DNA from 4 places in the Pedobacter sp. P26 genome. Region 1 is predicted to be linked to each of the others. Evidence: riboswitches for the same ligand, from Rfam matches in the RefSeq annotation. Region 1 holds a riboswitch; each other region holds the start of a gene.
What was found. Region 1 has a riboswitch for S-adenosylmethionine ahead of ACQ86H_RS15605 (O-acetylhomoserine aminocarboxypropyltransferase/cysteine synthase family protein). Riboswitches for the same ligand answer to the same signal wherever they lie in the genome.
Positions count from the first base shown of each region.

Region 2: another riboswitch for S-adenosylmethionine. It lies ahead of ACQ86H_RS12810 (SusC/RagA family TonB-linked outer membrane protein); the one in region 1 lies ahead of ACQ86H_RS15605 (O-acetylhomoserine aminocarboxypropyltransferase/cysteine synthase family protein).
Region 3: another riboswitch for S-adenosylmethionine. It lies ahead of metH (methionine synthase); the one in region 1 lies ahead of ACQ86H_RS15605 (O-acetylhomoserine aminocarboxypropyltransferase/cysteine synthase family protein).
Region 4: another riboswitch for S-adenosylmethionine. It lies ahead of ACQ86H_RS19645 (peroxiredoxin family protein); the one in region 1 lies ahead of ACQ86H_RS15605 (O-acetylhomoserine aminocarboxypropyltransferase/cysteine synthase family protein).

Region 1 is NZ_CP192574.1:3,360,831-3,363,982, reverse strand. It holds partial or broken gene ACQ86H_RS15610 (homoserine O-acetyltransferase family protein) at 1-452, opposite strand, end outside; gene ACQ86H_RS15605 (O-acetylhomoserine aminocarboxypropyltransferase/cysteine synthase family protein) at 482-1,813, opposite strand; SAM riboswitch class I at 2,077-2,187, opposite strand; gene ACQ86H_RS15600 (hypothetical protein) at 2,402-3,152, shown strand, end outside.
Region 2 is NZ_CP192574.1:2,754,071-2,757,222, forward strand. It holds gene ACQ86H_RS12800 (peroxiredoxin family protein) at 1-363, opposite strand, end outside; gene ACQ86H_RS12805 (hypothetical protein) at 597-749, opposite strand; SAM riboswitch class I at 887-993, shown strand; gene ACQ86H_RS12810 (SusC/RagA family TonB-linked outer membrane protein) at 1,314-3,152, shown strand, end outside.
Region 3 is NZ_CP192574.1:5,733,119-5,736,270, reverse strand. It holds gene ACQ86H_RS26675 (hypothetical protein) at 1-385, shown strand, start outside; gene ACQ86H_RS26670 (hypothetical protein) at 457-690, shown strand; gene ACQ86H_RS26665 (Bax inhibitor-1/YccA family protein) at 717-1,472, shown strand; SAM riboswitch class I at 1,761-1,864, shown strand; gene metH (methionine synthase) at 1,986-3,152, shown strand, end outside.
Region 4 is NZ_CP192574.1:4,229,185-4,232,336, reverse strand. It holds SAM riboswitch class I at 947-1,044, shown strand; gene ACQ86H_RS19645 (peroxiredoxin family protein) at 1,206-2,351, shown strand; gene ACQ86H_RS19640 (peroxiredoxin family protein) at 2,429-3,152, shown strand, end outside.

The DNA.
Region 1 (3,152 bases):
ATTAGGTTCCGAAATGCTCCATTCCACAGCCTGTTGCCCACCTAAAGAACCACCGATTAATAATTTAATATAATCAATACCTAAATGTGAAGCCAATAACTGATGTGCCGATACTAAATCCCGGATAGTAAATTGTGGAAACGAAAGATAATAAGGCAAGCCCGTTACCGGATTGGTACTTAACGGGTTGGTACTGCCATAATGAGAGCCTAAAACATTTGCACAGACAATATAATGCTCTTCCGGATTGAACAAAGCATTTTGACCGAACAAACCTTCCCACCATTCAAAAACATCAGCATTGGCAGTAAGTGCATGGCAAACCCAAATTACATTATCTTTATTTGCATTTAATTTGCCATAAGTTTGATAAGCAACTTGCAGGTTACGGATTTTTTTCCGCTCTCTAATTTGAACTGTTTATTATAATTATATGTTGATGCTGTACTCATTGTTTATTGTATTCGGAAAATGAACGGGCTTAGGCTGATAAACTCTCTGTAGGGATCTGAACATTTATAGATGCAAAAGCCTGCTCGAAATCGGCCTTAATATCATCGATGTGTTCAATACCGACTGAAACCCGTAATGCGTTTGGCTTTACACCTGCAGCCAATTGCTCCGCTTCACTCAATTGTTGGTGTGTGGTTGCCGACGGTTGGATAATCAACGTTTTGGCATCGCCCACGTTTGCGAGATGCGAAACCAGTTTTAAGTTATCAATAACCTGTGTGGCATTTTCTTTACTTCCTTTTAATTCGAAAGATAGAACCGCGCCGAAACCGTTACTTAAATATTTTTTTGCCAGGCTATTATATTTGCTGCTCGCTAATCCTGGATATTGTACTTCCTGAACTAATGGATGGTTTTCTAACCAGGTGGCCAGTTCTAAAGCATTATCAACATGGCGTTGAACGCGGAGTGATAAGGTTTCCAATCCTTGTAATAAAAGAAACGAATTGAAAGGTGATAAGGCAGGCCCTAAATCTCTTAGTCCTTCTACGCGCGCCCGGATAATAAACTGAATATTGCCAAATGGTCCGCCGATGCCAAAAACATCACTGAAAACCAACCCGTGATAGCCTGCTGATGGCTCAGAGAACTGAGGGAATTTTCCATTGCCCCAATTGTAGTTTCCACCATCGATGATCACACCACCAATACTCGTTCCATGGCCACCAATCCATTTCGTTGCAGATTCTACCACAATATTGGCTCCGTGTTCCAATGGTTTAAATAAATAACCGCCTGCGCCAAAAGTATTATCAACCACTAATGGAAGATCATATTTTTTAGCAATTGCAGCAATTTTCTGAAAATCTGGCACACTAAAAGCAGGATTGCCAATGGTTTCCAGGTATATTGCCTTAGTTTTATCTGTTATTTTAGCTTCAAATTCTTCAGGTACATCTGGATTTGCAAAATCAACATGGATACCCAAACGTTTAAAAGCAACTTTAAACTGGTTATAAGTTCCACCATAAATATGAGTAGAAGAAACAATGCTGTCGCCAGCTTCTAAGATATTATTTAGGGCAATAAACTGAGCGGCCTGCCCTGATGCTACTGCTAAAGCCGCTACACCACCTTCTAAAGCTGCAATTCTTTTTTCGAAAACATCATTGGTAGGATTCATGATCCTGGTGTAAATGTTGCCAAACTCTTTTAAGGCAAATAAATTAGCTCCATGTTCGGCGCTGTTAAATCCGTAAGAAGTGGTTTGGTAAATCGGCACAGCCCTCGAACCTGTTGTGGGATCTATTTCCTGGCCAGCGTGTAATTGTAAAGTTTCAAATTTATATGATGTTGACATGATTACTATTTTATTTTGTTGAACGATTAGATATGGTGGTTTAGGTTGATCCTAAAACCTGGCAGGGCGTATCCCGATGTTCGGGACCTTCCAGTTTGAAAGAAACAAAAAAGGAAGATTTTTTTAACTAATGTATGCAACAGCACATACAAATAACCGCACGCATATTGCAACAAGTAAAAGAAACAGAGTATTGTTCTGCCTTTTTAAGGTTTGCATTGGGTTCGCTTAGCGATTGAAGATTTAATGTTTTCATCAGTTCTAATTTATATCACCAGATAACACCATGCTATCCGGTCAGGAATTGGCACCTTCTCTTTCTGAGGGTTGCCAGTGGGTCATCGAGCCAGTCTCTCGCCACTTCTTTATAAATCAACCCGTGAAGATTGACTTTTATTTAGCTTTCCACCAAATAATATTTCAAATGTCTTAATTAAATTTTAATTCACAAAATAAAATTTTGATTTTTAAATTAACTATCTAAAAATGAACTCGTTATTTTTATGCTGAGTTTGCCATTTAAAATTTTTAATATAAAATTAACGCTTAATATTTTAAGTTTGTGCATCCTATCTAAATCGTAACTTTATGAAAAACACAAAATCACTATGTTTAGGACTGTTATTTATTGTAACGGGTTTAAACAATGCCAGCGCTCAATTTGGAGGCTTAAAAGATAAATTATTAAAAGTAGGCACAGCACAGGGTGCTAAAGCCCTGGGGGTAGACAGGTTTTTAAAACAACCCGCCGCTATTACTACTAGTTTTGAAGATGTAAACAGGGAAGGTGAAAAAATGCCAGACTTTGTTAATCCTTCAAAATTAAAAGCACAGCCTTTATATTTATTGCCCAAAAACCCTGAGGGTGGTTTTGTACTTTGCGAAGGATTGTACGAAATGACGAATAAAAGCTATTGTTTAAAAGCCGGAACATTTGCGCCTTCAAAAGGAGATGGTTACATGTTTGCACCGGTTTTAGGCCCGAAAGAAGAAATTGTGGTTTCTATTTTGAAAAGTGCAGAAAAACATCCTGAAGTAGAACAGCACGATATACAAGCGCTACTTTGGACAATTATTGCCAGAACAAAATTTGCCGATTACAACGGACAGGTTAAAGTAACTGCCCTTAAACTATTAACACCTAAACAGCTTACACAATTAGAAGGTGGCGCCCTGGGCATTTTGCCTTTCGATGTCATGGAAAAAGCTAAAGATCAATTGCCATCTGGCGTGAGGGCAGTTTTTGAGGCAGAAAATAATATCCGCCAATTGGTATCCTCTGGTAACTATACTTATGCTGATATGGAGAAATATGCTATAATAGCAGGGATGGCCCCGC
Region 2 (3,152 bases), 610 kb from region 1:
GGGCAGGGCAGCATCTTTGTTTTTGGTTCCGGTAAAAGCCTGACTTCCCCTTGCACCCAAAATTTCACCACTTAAAGTACCGTCTGGCTGAAAGGTGCCTTTATAGTAAGAAGGAGAGGAGCCGATGAAACTCGAAAGCTGGAATTCATTGCCTTCTACCACGCCTTCAAGATAACGAGAATCGCCGGTTACACGTAAAAATGTGCCGGTAAGTTTGTTTCCTGTTTGCTTAAATAAACCTACTGTTTTTTCTTCCTTACCATTTGTCGATGTAAAAACCACATCATAACTTCCAGAATAGTCTGCTGTGGCAGGTTTATCAGTTTTGAAACGATAATTTTTTCGCTCGGCAATAATTATCAAAGGTTTGCCAGTTTTATCCTGTTTTCTTAATGCGCCGGTTAGTTGATCACCAACTATAGCAAATGCAAGTTCGTTATCAAACTGATCCAGTTTGACAAAAAGTGAATCGGCAGTTTGTTTTACCCGACCACCTTCGAAACTTTCTTCGGCATTGCGGAAATATAATTTCTGTTGACCGCTTTTTTCGTTGATTTCGAAATTAAAAGGGATTTCTAATCCTTCCTTTACTTTCGCTATACCACGCCAATGGCCCAGCGCAACAAATGCTTTTGCTTTTTTTCTTTGATTGTTGCTTGTTGGCGATTGGCCAATACAGCCTGTTGTTGCGCAAAGGTTAAAGAGGTTGATATGGCCAGTATGGCGGTAAATATGGATTTTAGGTTCATCAGGACGTGTGTTAATCGACTAAATTAGTCGACAAATATACGGGCGGAATAACCAAATAAAAAATATTTCATTAAAAATCTATAAAAACTATAGGATAAATGGAATTAATTATACCTTTGCCCCAGTTATTTTAAAATACTTATCAAGAAAGGCGGAGGGAATGGCCCTGTGAAGCCTTAGCAACCATCTAATTTATAGAAATGGTGCTAATTCCATCCCTGATGAATCTGGGGTAGTTAAGTCAGTTGTTTGCATTATCCTTATCAAAATATATGGAGCACTTCTGATTTAAGGGGTGCTATTTTTTTGCCCTGACGCTGCTTTTGATAAGTAAATATGTTTTATAGAAAATCATTGAAATGAAAAAAACAGACGAGTTAAAATCCATTGATGCAAACCCTAATGCATATTTCCGAATGCGCACGCCCTGTTAAAATTGCTCCGTTTTAACAGGCCCATTTGATCTAACCACTCCATTTTATTTTTAATAAAACACGTTTATTAACTGTTTAGGAGTCGTTTTGCCCAGATTTTTATCTTTTAACTAATTTTTAAACATACACATGATCAAACTTTTTAAATCAATACCACTCATCTTACTGCTCTTTATTACGCAGCAGGTATTTGCTCAAAATGTCACCATTACCGGAACGGTAAAATCGGCGGATGGCGAAACACTGCCAGGCGTTTCTATTCTTATCAAAGAAACCAAACAAACCACTATTTCTGATGGTAAGGGCGTTTTTTCTATCAGTGCGCCTGATCAAGCCATTTTAGTATTTTCATACATTGGCTTCAAAACTCAGGAAATACAAATCAACAAAAATGCTGGCCCAATTTCGGTCATTCTTCAACCCAGCGATAATGCGCTTGACGAAGTGGTAGTAACGGCTCTTGGTATTTCAAGGGAGAAAAAATCTTTGGGTTATGCCGTTCAGGAATTGAAAGGAGACCGTGTAGCCGAAGCTAAAGAATCTAACCTGGTAAATGCATTGGCTGGAAAAATAGCTGGGGTTAGGGTAACGAACAGTCAGGGGAGTATGGGATCATCTCGCGTAGTCATCAGAGGAGAAACATCTATAGCCGGAAATAACCAGCCTTTATTTGTGGTTGATGGAATTCCGGTAGATAACTCGCAGTTGAATTCGGCTGGGGCCAGGGATTACGCCAATACCATTTCAGATATCAATCCGGAGGACATCGAATCGATGAGCGTCCTAAAAGGACCAAATGCAGCTGCATTATATGGCTCGAGGGCTGCAGCAGGGGTGATCCTCATTAAAACCAAAACAGGTAAATCGAAAAAAGGATTGGGCATTGCCATTAATTCAAACGCGGTTCTAGAAACTTTGCTCACCCTGCCGGTTTATCAAAATGCTTTTGGTCAGGGATCAGAAGGTAAGTTCAGTTATGTGGATGGCGCTGGTAAAGGTATTAATGATGGGGTAGATGAGAGCTGGGGACCAAAACTGGATGGTAGGTTAATTCCGCAGTTTTATTCCAAAGGGGTGCCTGTTCCGTTTGTAGCCCATCCGGATAACGTACGCGATTTCTTTCAAACGGGATATTCCTTAAATAATGGGGTATCTGTTGCAGATGCTGGCGAAAAATACGACTTCCGATTATCGTACAATAACCTGAAACAAGTAGGTATAGTACCAAACTCCGGACAGGGCAAAAATTCGTTTGTATTGAATACCACAGTAAAAGTAACACCTAAATTAACTTTAACCGCAAACGCAAATTACAGCAAACTTAATTCTGATAATTTACCAGGAACGGGTGGATCAAGATCAACCAGTACCATGTTGCAGTTTACCTGGTTCGGCCGTCAGGTTGATATTAACCAGCTAAAAAACTATTTGGATGAAAATGGAAAAACGTTTAACTGGAATAATAGCTATTACAGCAATCCATATTGGGTAGCTTACGAAAATACAGTTTCGCAGAACCGCAGTCGGATTATAGGTAGTTTAGCCCTTAATTATAAAATTATTGATGGCCTTGATTTCAATTTCAGATCGGGTACGGATTATTACAACGATAGGCGTAAAGTTAGAATCGCTTATGGTACGAACGGAACACCTTTTGGATCTTACACCGAAAGTGCCTTTACGGTAAGCGAGAATAATACCGACGCAACCTTAAACTTTAACAAACAGTTAAACGATGATTTTAGCTTAGAATTATTGGGTGGCGGTAACATCCGCAGGCAATATATTGAGCAGAATGATCAAAGTGCACCTAAACTGGCCATCGCCGGACTTTATACCCTTAAAAACTCTCGTGATCCCTTGATTTCATCCAATAATTTATCGCGTTTAAAATCATATAGCGTTTATGCATCAGGTCAGATCGGTTTCAGAAATTACCTTTTCGCCAACATCACGGCACGTAACGAT
Region 3 (3,152 bases), 2.4 Mb from region 1:
TGCCGACTACGACAGAAGTTATGCCATTATCGAATTTATCGGCGAGTGGAACGATGCCATTAACAACGATATTATGCTGATGAAGCGCGATATTTTAGAGCTGATGATGGACGAAGGCATTAATAAGTTTATCCTGATAGGAGAAAATGTACTTAATTTTCACGCTTCAGATGATAGTTATTACGAAGAATGGTTTCAGGAAGTAGAAGATGGCTGGATTGTTGGGGTAAATTTTCAGGAGCATGTGATCAGCGAATTTCGCGATAATAGCATCGATTATTACATTAACTTTGGCGGTGCATTTGATAATCTGCCATGGCGTACATTAAAACCGTTACAATTCTTTAAAAAAGTTGAAGAACTGTTGACAAAAAGATTGAACTAAAATATTATCTTTATCTTACGAGATAATTTAAAGAAAGAGATTAACAAGGCAAAGCTTAATCATTAATAATTATGAATATTTCAGTAACTCAGTTATATGCACCTTTAAGCGAAAAGCTAGATAAGGATGTTGCCGAAAATTTAACAAGTTATATTGAGTCTAAAGTTGATAAAACAGTTGTAGATAAAACTGCACATTTAGCCTCAAAAGAAGATTTGGCAAATACAAAAACAGACATGATAAAATGGTTTGTTGGGTTATTCATAGCTTTAGCATTAATGATAATCGGACTTTATTTCAAATAAAAACTAATAAATACACAAAAAATTAAATGGAACAACAAAATTATCAATATCAGGACAACAGTGTTTTCGTTCAGGAACGATCTGTTTCTAAAAAATTCTTTGCCAACGTTTTCTTATGGATGTTTGTGGCGTTAAGTTTATCGACAGTGGCAGCGTATTTATTTGGTACTAATGAGCAATTGATGCAATACCTTTTAAATATTAATCCCTCAACTGGAAAAGTGAGCATGTCGATTTTCGGTTATGTAGCGATGTTTGCACCACTCGGATTGGTTTTATTAATGGGATTCGGTTTAAGCAGATTATCATTGCCAGCATTAATTGGCGTTTTTGTACTTTATTCAGTATTAACTGGAGTGAGTTTAAGTTTTATCTTGTTAACTTATACTTCAGGCTCAGTGGTGAGTTGTTTTGCTGGAGCTGCCGGAATATTTGGAATTATGGCATTTATGGGTTATACAACCAATATCGATCTAAGTAAATTTGGGCCAATTTTAATGGTTGGCGTAATTGGTTTAGTGATTGCCAGTGTAATAAATATGTTTGTTCAAAGCGAACAGTTCAGTTTGTTTATGGCATTCATTGGTATTGCCATATTTACGGCATTAACGGCTTACGATGTGCAAAAAATAAAAAGAATTGGCGAAGGGATCGAAGCTAGCGGCGAACAGGTTCTTCAGATTGAATCTAAAAAAATGGCTATTGTAGCTGCGCTGTCCTTATACTTAGATTTCTTAAATATCTTCCTTTTCTTATTACGCATTTTCGGAAGCAGAAAGTAATGAATAAGTTTGTCGCAGTTGTTAGCTTCATCTTAATTGGCGCTTGTATACAGGCGATAACTAAATCTTTTATAACCGAAAATATCTATATTGTAAGTTCCGTAGGTGGAATTTGGTTGGCGTATATAGTAATTTTGTATAATAAAAAATATGGAAAAAAGGTAGTCTGCTGATTTTAAAAACAGAACAATATTCTTAAGGCTGCGCAGTTTTGCGTGGCCTTTGTAATTTTATTTGGTTGCAAGGCGATAAATTTTGGAATTGATGTTGCTTTGTTGCATTTTTGTATGCTTATTAAGAAAGACGGAGGGATTAGACCCAACGAAGTCTTAGCAACCTGTAACCTACAAGGTGCTAAATTCTATTCTGCAAATAGCGGAAACAGATAAGTTTAGGATTACGATTCACGTACCAACTTTTTAGATAAGCCTTTTAGGATGTAATAATGTATAATGGAGGATGTATGATGTGTCTTGCCATTTTCCATTTTCCATCCCACATTTTACACAACAAATGGGTATAAGAGAAGAATTAGAGAAACGTATTTTGGTGATTGATGGTGCAATGGGTACCATGATTCAGCGATATACCTTAACCGAAGAAGATTTTAGAGGGGAGCGATTTAAAAACCATCCCTGTGATGTAAAAGGCAACAACGATTTGCTCAACATCACACGTCCGGATATTATAAAAACAATACACCTGGAATACCTGGCGGCCGGTGCCGATATCATCGAAACCAATACGTTCAGTACCCAGCGCATTTCGATGGCCGATTACCAGATGGAAGACCTTTCTTACGAAATGAGTTTCGAAGGGGCACGGGTGGCAAAAGAAGCTGTAAATGAATTTATGGCTGCAAACCCCGGTCGCAAGTGTTTTGTGGCTGGTGCTATTGGCCCAACTAACCGTACCCTTTCCATGTCGCCGAATGTAAACGATCCTGGTTTTAGGGCGGTTTATTTTGATGAACTGGAAGCTGCTTATTATGAGCAGGTACGGGGTTTGGTAGATGGTGGTTCTGATGTATTATTAATCGAAACTATTTTCGATACTTTAAATGCTAAAGTGGCTATTGTAGCCATAAAAAAATACGAAGAGGTAATTGGCCGTAAACTGGAGATCATGATTTCTGGTACTATTACCGATGCTTCCGGCAGAACACTTTCGGGGCAAACTGCCGAAGCTTTTCTGAACTCTGTAATGCACGCAAAACCATTAAGTATCGGTTTTAACTGTGCTTTAGGTGCAAAAGAAATGCGTCCGCATATTGAGGAGCTTGCTGCAAAAGCAGGTTGTTACGTTTCGGCCTATCCAAATGCAGGATTACCAAATGAGTTTGGTGCTTATGATGAGCAACCACACGAAACCGCACATTTGGTTGACGATTTTATTGCCTCTGGCTTTGTGAATATTGTGGGCGGTTGTTGTGGTACTACGCCGGAACATATTGGTTGCATTGCCAAAAATGCCAGAAAAGCTGAACCCCGCAAAATTCCGGTGCTCGAGCCTTATATGCGTTTAAGCGGATTGGAACCTGTAACCATCACTCCGGATAGTATTTTTGTCAATATTGGTGAAAGAACCAATATTACCGGATCTCCAAAATTCTCCAAACTGATTTTGGGTGGCGATTATGAAGCTGCATTAGCCGTTGCTTTGCAACAGGTTGAAGGCGGT
Region 4 (3,152 bases), 870 kb from region 1:
TGGAAAATGTAAAATGAATGATGGAATGAAAAGGCTCCATGCTCTTCGTGTTTTTCTCTTTATGACCTCTGTGGTAAAAAATGGAAGATGGGACAGGTTGACAATAAAACACAATCGCTCGCAATTTGTCATCCTGAGTGCAACGACGGATCTTACAGTTGACTTTAGTATTCTTAATAATTAAAGATTTGCTTCGCAGAGCCTTCTGGGTTCTTCACTGCGTTCAGAATGATAGCAGCTTTGCGCCTTCCCTTAGTGCCCTTTATGGTAAAGGGTGGAAAATGTAAAATGAATGATGGAATGAAAAGGCTCCATGCTCTTCGTGTTTTTCTCTTTATGATCTCTGTGGTAAAAAATGGAAGATGGGACAGGTTGACGATAAAACACAATCGCTCGCAATTTGTCATCCTGAGTGCAACGACGGATCTTACAGTTGACTTTAGTATTCTTAATAATTAAAGATTTGCTTCGCAGAGCCTCCGGGTTCTTCACTGCATTCAGAATAACAAACGCCCTGCCTAAATTAATGATTGCAAATTATATATCTGTAAATCAATTATTTACAGATAAAGTCTATAAAATCTATAGGAATAATTGTTTAAATTAATCAAAGTTTATACTTTTACAAAAAAATATAATAGTTCACTAGCAAATTTACGTTCAATATGAAACTCCGCAGACAACCTCAGCCATATTTTCTGATCAATTATTCAGATCAATATAACTGCTGTTGCCGCTAATATAAGCTAAGATACAGATCACCTGATAAAGGTTTTCATTCAGATATTCTTATTTAAAAATCCTGGTACCCCGGGGCCTTTTGATAGAATATTATGGTGGTCATGTATTTCAGTCAATAAGTTGCCGGGGTATCAGGAACCGCCTAACTAATCACCACCACTAGTTTAGGTTATTACTCTAATTAATTCACCACCATTAATTAGTTGATTTATACAGAAGAAGGGAGAGTCAGTACTCGTTGAACTTCTAGCAACTTTCCATAGGAAAAAGTGCTCAAACTGATCTAGCAATAGATTATAAATTAACCAATAACAAGTAAACTCACGTTTCCTGTTAGGGATTTCATTAAAAGCATAACAGTTGCTTAAACAGCCTGTATCCATGCTATATGGTTTTCTGTGGGAAAAATTATGCCTTGTTATTAAAAACTCTAAAACGATAGTGTTTAACTAATAATGATGATTATGAAAATGAAAATTTCCTCAAGAATTGCATGCTTAACCACCTCAGTCCTGTTATTGGGAGGTATTGCATCTGCCAGGGTGGCAAAACCATTCCCAAAAGAAGGGATTTGGAGGGGTGAGTTTAGTGTAAGCGAATCAAAAGTGCCCTTTAATTTCGAATTGAAAGGTAAAAGCCCTCAAACGGGTATCTTAACCTTAATTAATGGTTCCAGACGTGATGATTTCCATGTAGAGAGGCGTGGTGACGATTCCATCTATGTAAAAATGAATACTTACGATGCTGCTTTGGTGGCAAAAATAGAAACCGATGGAACATTATCAGGTGAATACCGCAGCCTGGTACCTGGTTTCAGGGGTAATTCACTTCCTTTTGTGGCAGAGCATGGAAAAAATGGCGATACCAGGGAACTGGAAGGCACCGTACAGGGCGATGAATTTGAATTATCTGGTTTTACCGGACCAAGTCCTTTTATTGTGAAAGGAAAAATAAATGACGATAATAGCATTACCGGAGAGCAGGGCTTTGGGATATATAAAAACCTGAAATTTGATGGCCAGCGCAACGAAAATGCCGAGCTTCCTGATCCTTACAAACTTACTTTTCTTAAAGAAGGTTATAAAAAACTTGATTTTACCTTTCCAGATTTAACAGGAAAAAATGTTTCCTTAACCGACGATAAATATAAAGGTAAGGTCGTAATTATTGAGACGATCGGTACCTGGTGTCCTAACTGCACCGATCAAACTGTTTTTCTTTCGCCATGGTTTAAAAAGAACCAAAAACGCGGGGTAGAAGCCATTGCAATTGGTTTCGAGCAAAAAGATGATCTTGAATATGCCAAATACACTTTAGGCAAACTGAAAGAGAAATATGGCATCACTTACGATATCCTGTTTGGTGGCATTGCCGATAAAAGAGTAGTGGCCGAAAAACTACCTGCGCTAAATAAATTCATTGCTTTTCCAACAACCATCATTATCGATAGAAAAGGCAATGTAAGGGAAATTTATACTGGTTACACCGGAACGGTAACTGGAAAATATTTTAACGATTACGAAACCAAATTCAATAAAGTGCTCGACGAGCTGATCGCAGAACCTGTACCCGAAAAACTGGCTTCAGCAGAAACACTAAAAAGTAAATAAACCAAACCAACTAAACTAAATATGGGGCTGCATCGTATTGCATCCCATATTTTAACCTACACTTAAAACTTTATAATATGAAAAACTACATGGCTAAAATGCAGGCGCTGGTTCTGGTATCGCTCATTTCTACAACAGCCTTTGCTGTAGATAAGGTAAATGAAGAGCCAAAAACGACCAAAAAATTTATAAAAGAAGGAATTTGGCGTGGTGTTTTTAAAGTTGCCGAAACAGAAGTGCCTTTTAATTTCGAACTGAAAGGTAAAGATGCAGCGCATGCCACCTTTACACTGCTAAACGGCACACGGAGAGACGATTTCCACATCAAATATTTGGGGCAGGATTCACTCTTTATCAAAATGAATACTTACGATGCAGCTTTGGTGGCCAAAATAGAAAGCGATGGCCGGATATCTGGTGAATATAGAAGCCTGGTGCCGGGTTTGCAGGGCAATGCTTTGCCCTTTACTGCAGAGCAAGGTAAATCTTATCGTTTTGTTGAGCCGGGAAAAGATGTTGCGCCTGTTGCCAACTTAACTGGTAAATGGGAGTTTAAGGGTTTTTCCAAAGAAGCCGTTCCAAACAAAGTTGCCATATTAAAACAAGAAGGAAATAAACTTACTGGTGTAATTATGCAGGTAACTGGCGATAGCCGTGAGCTGGAAGGTACCGTACAGGGAAATCAGTTTGTACTTTCTGGTTTTAGCGGACCAAGTCCTAAAATTTATAGGGGCACCATTAATGAAGACGGCACACTTTCAGGCGAAATTAGCCAGGGCATTTACGATAACTTAAAGTTTA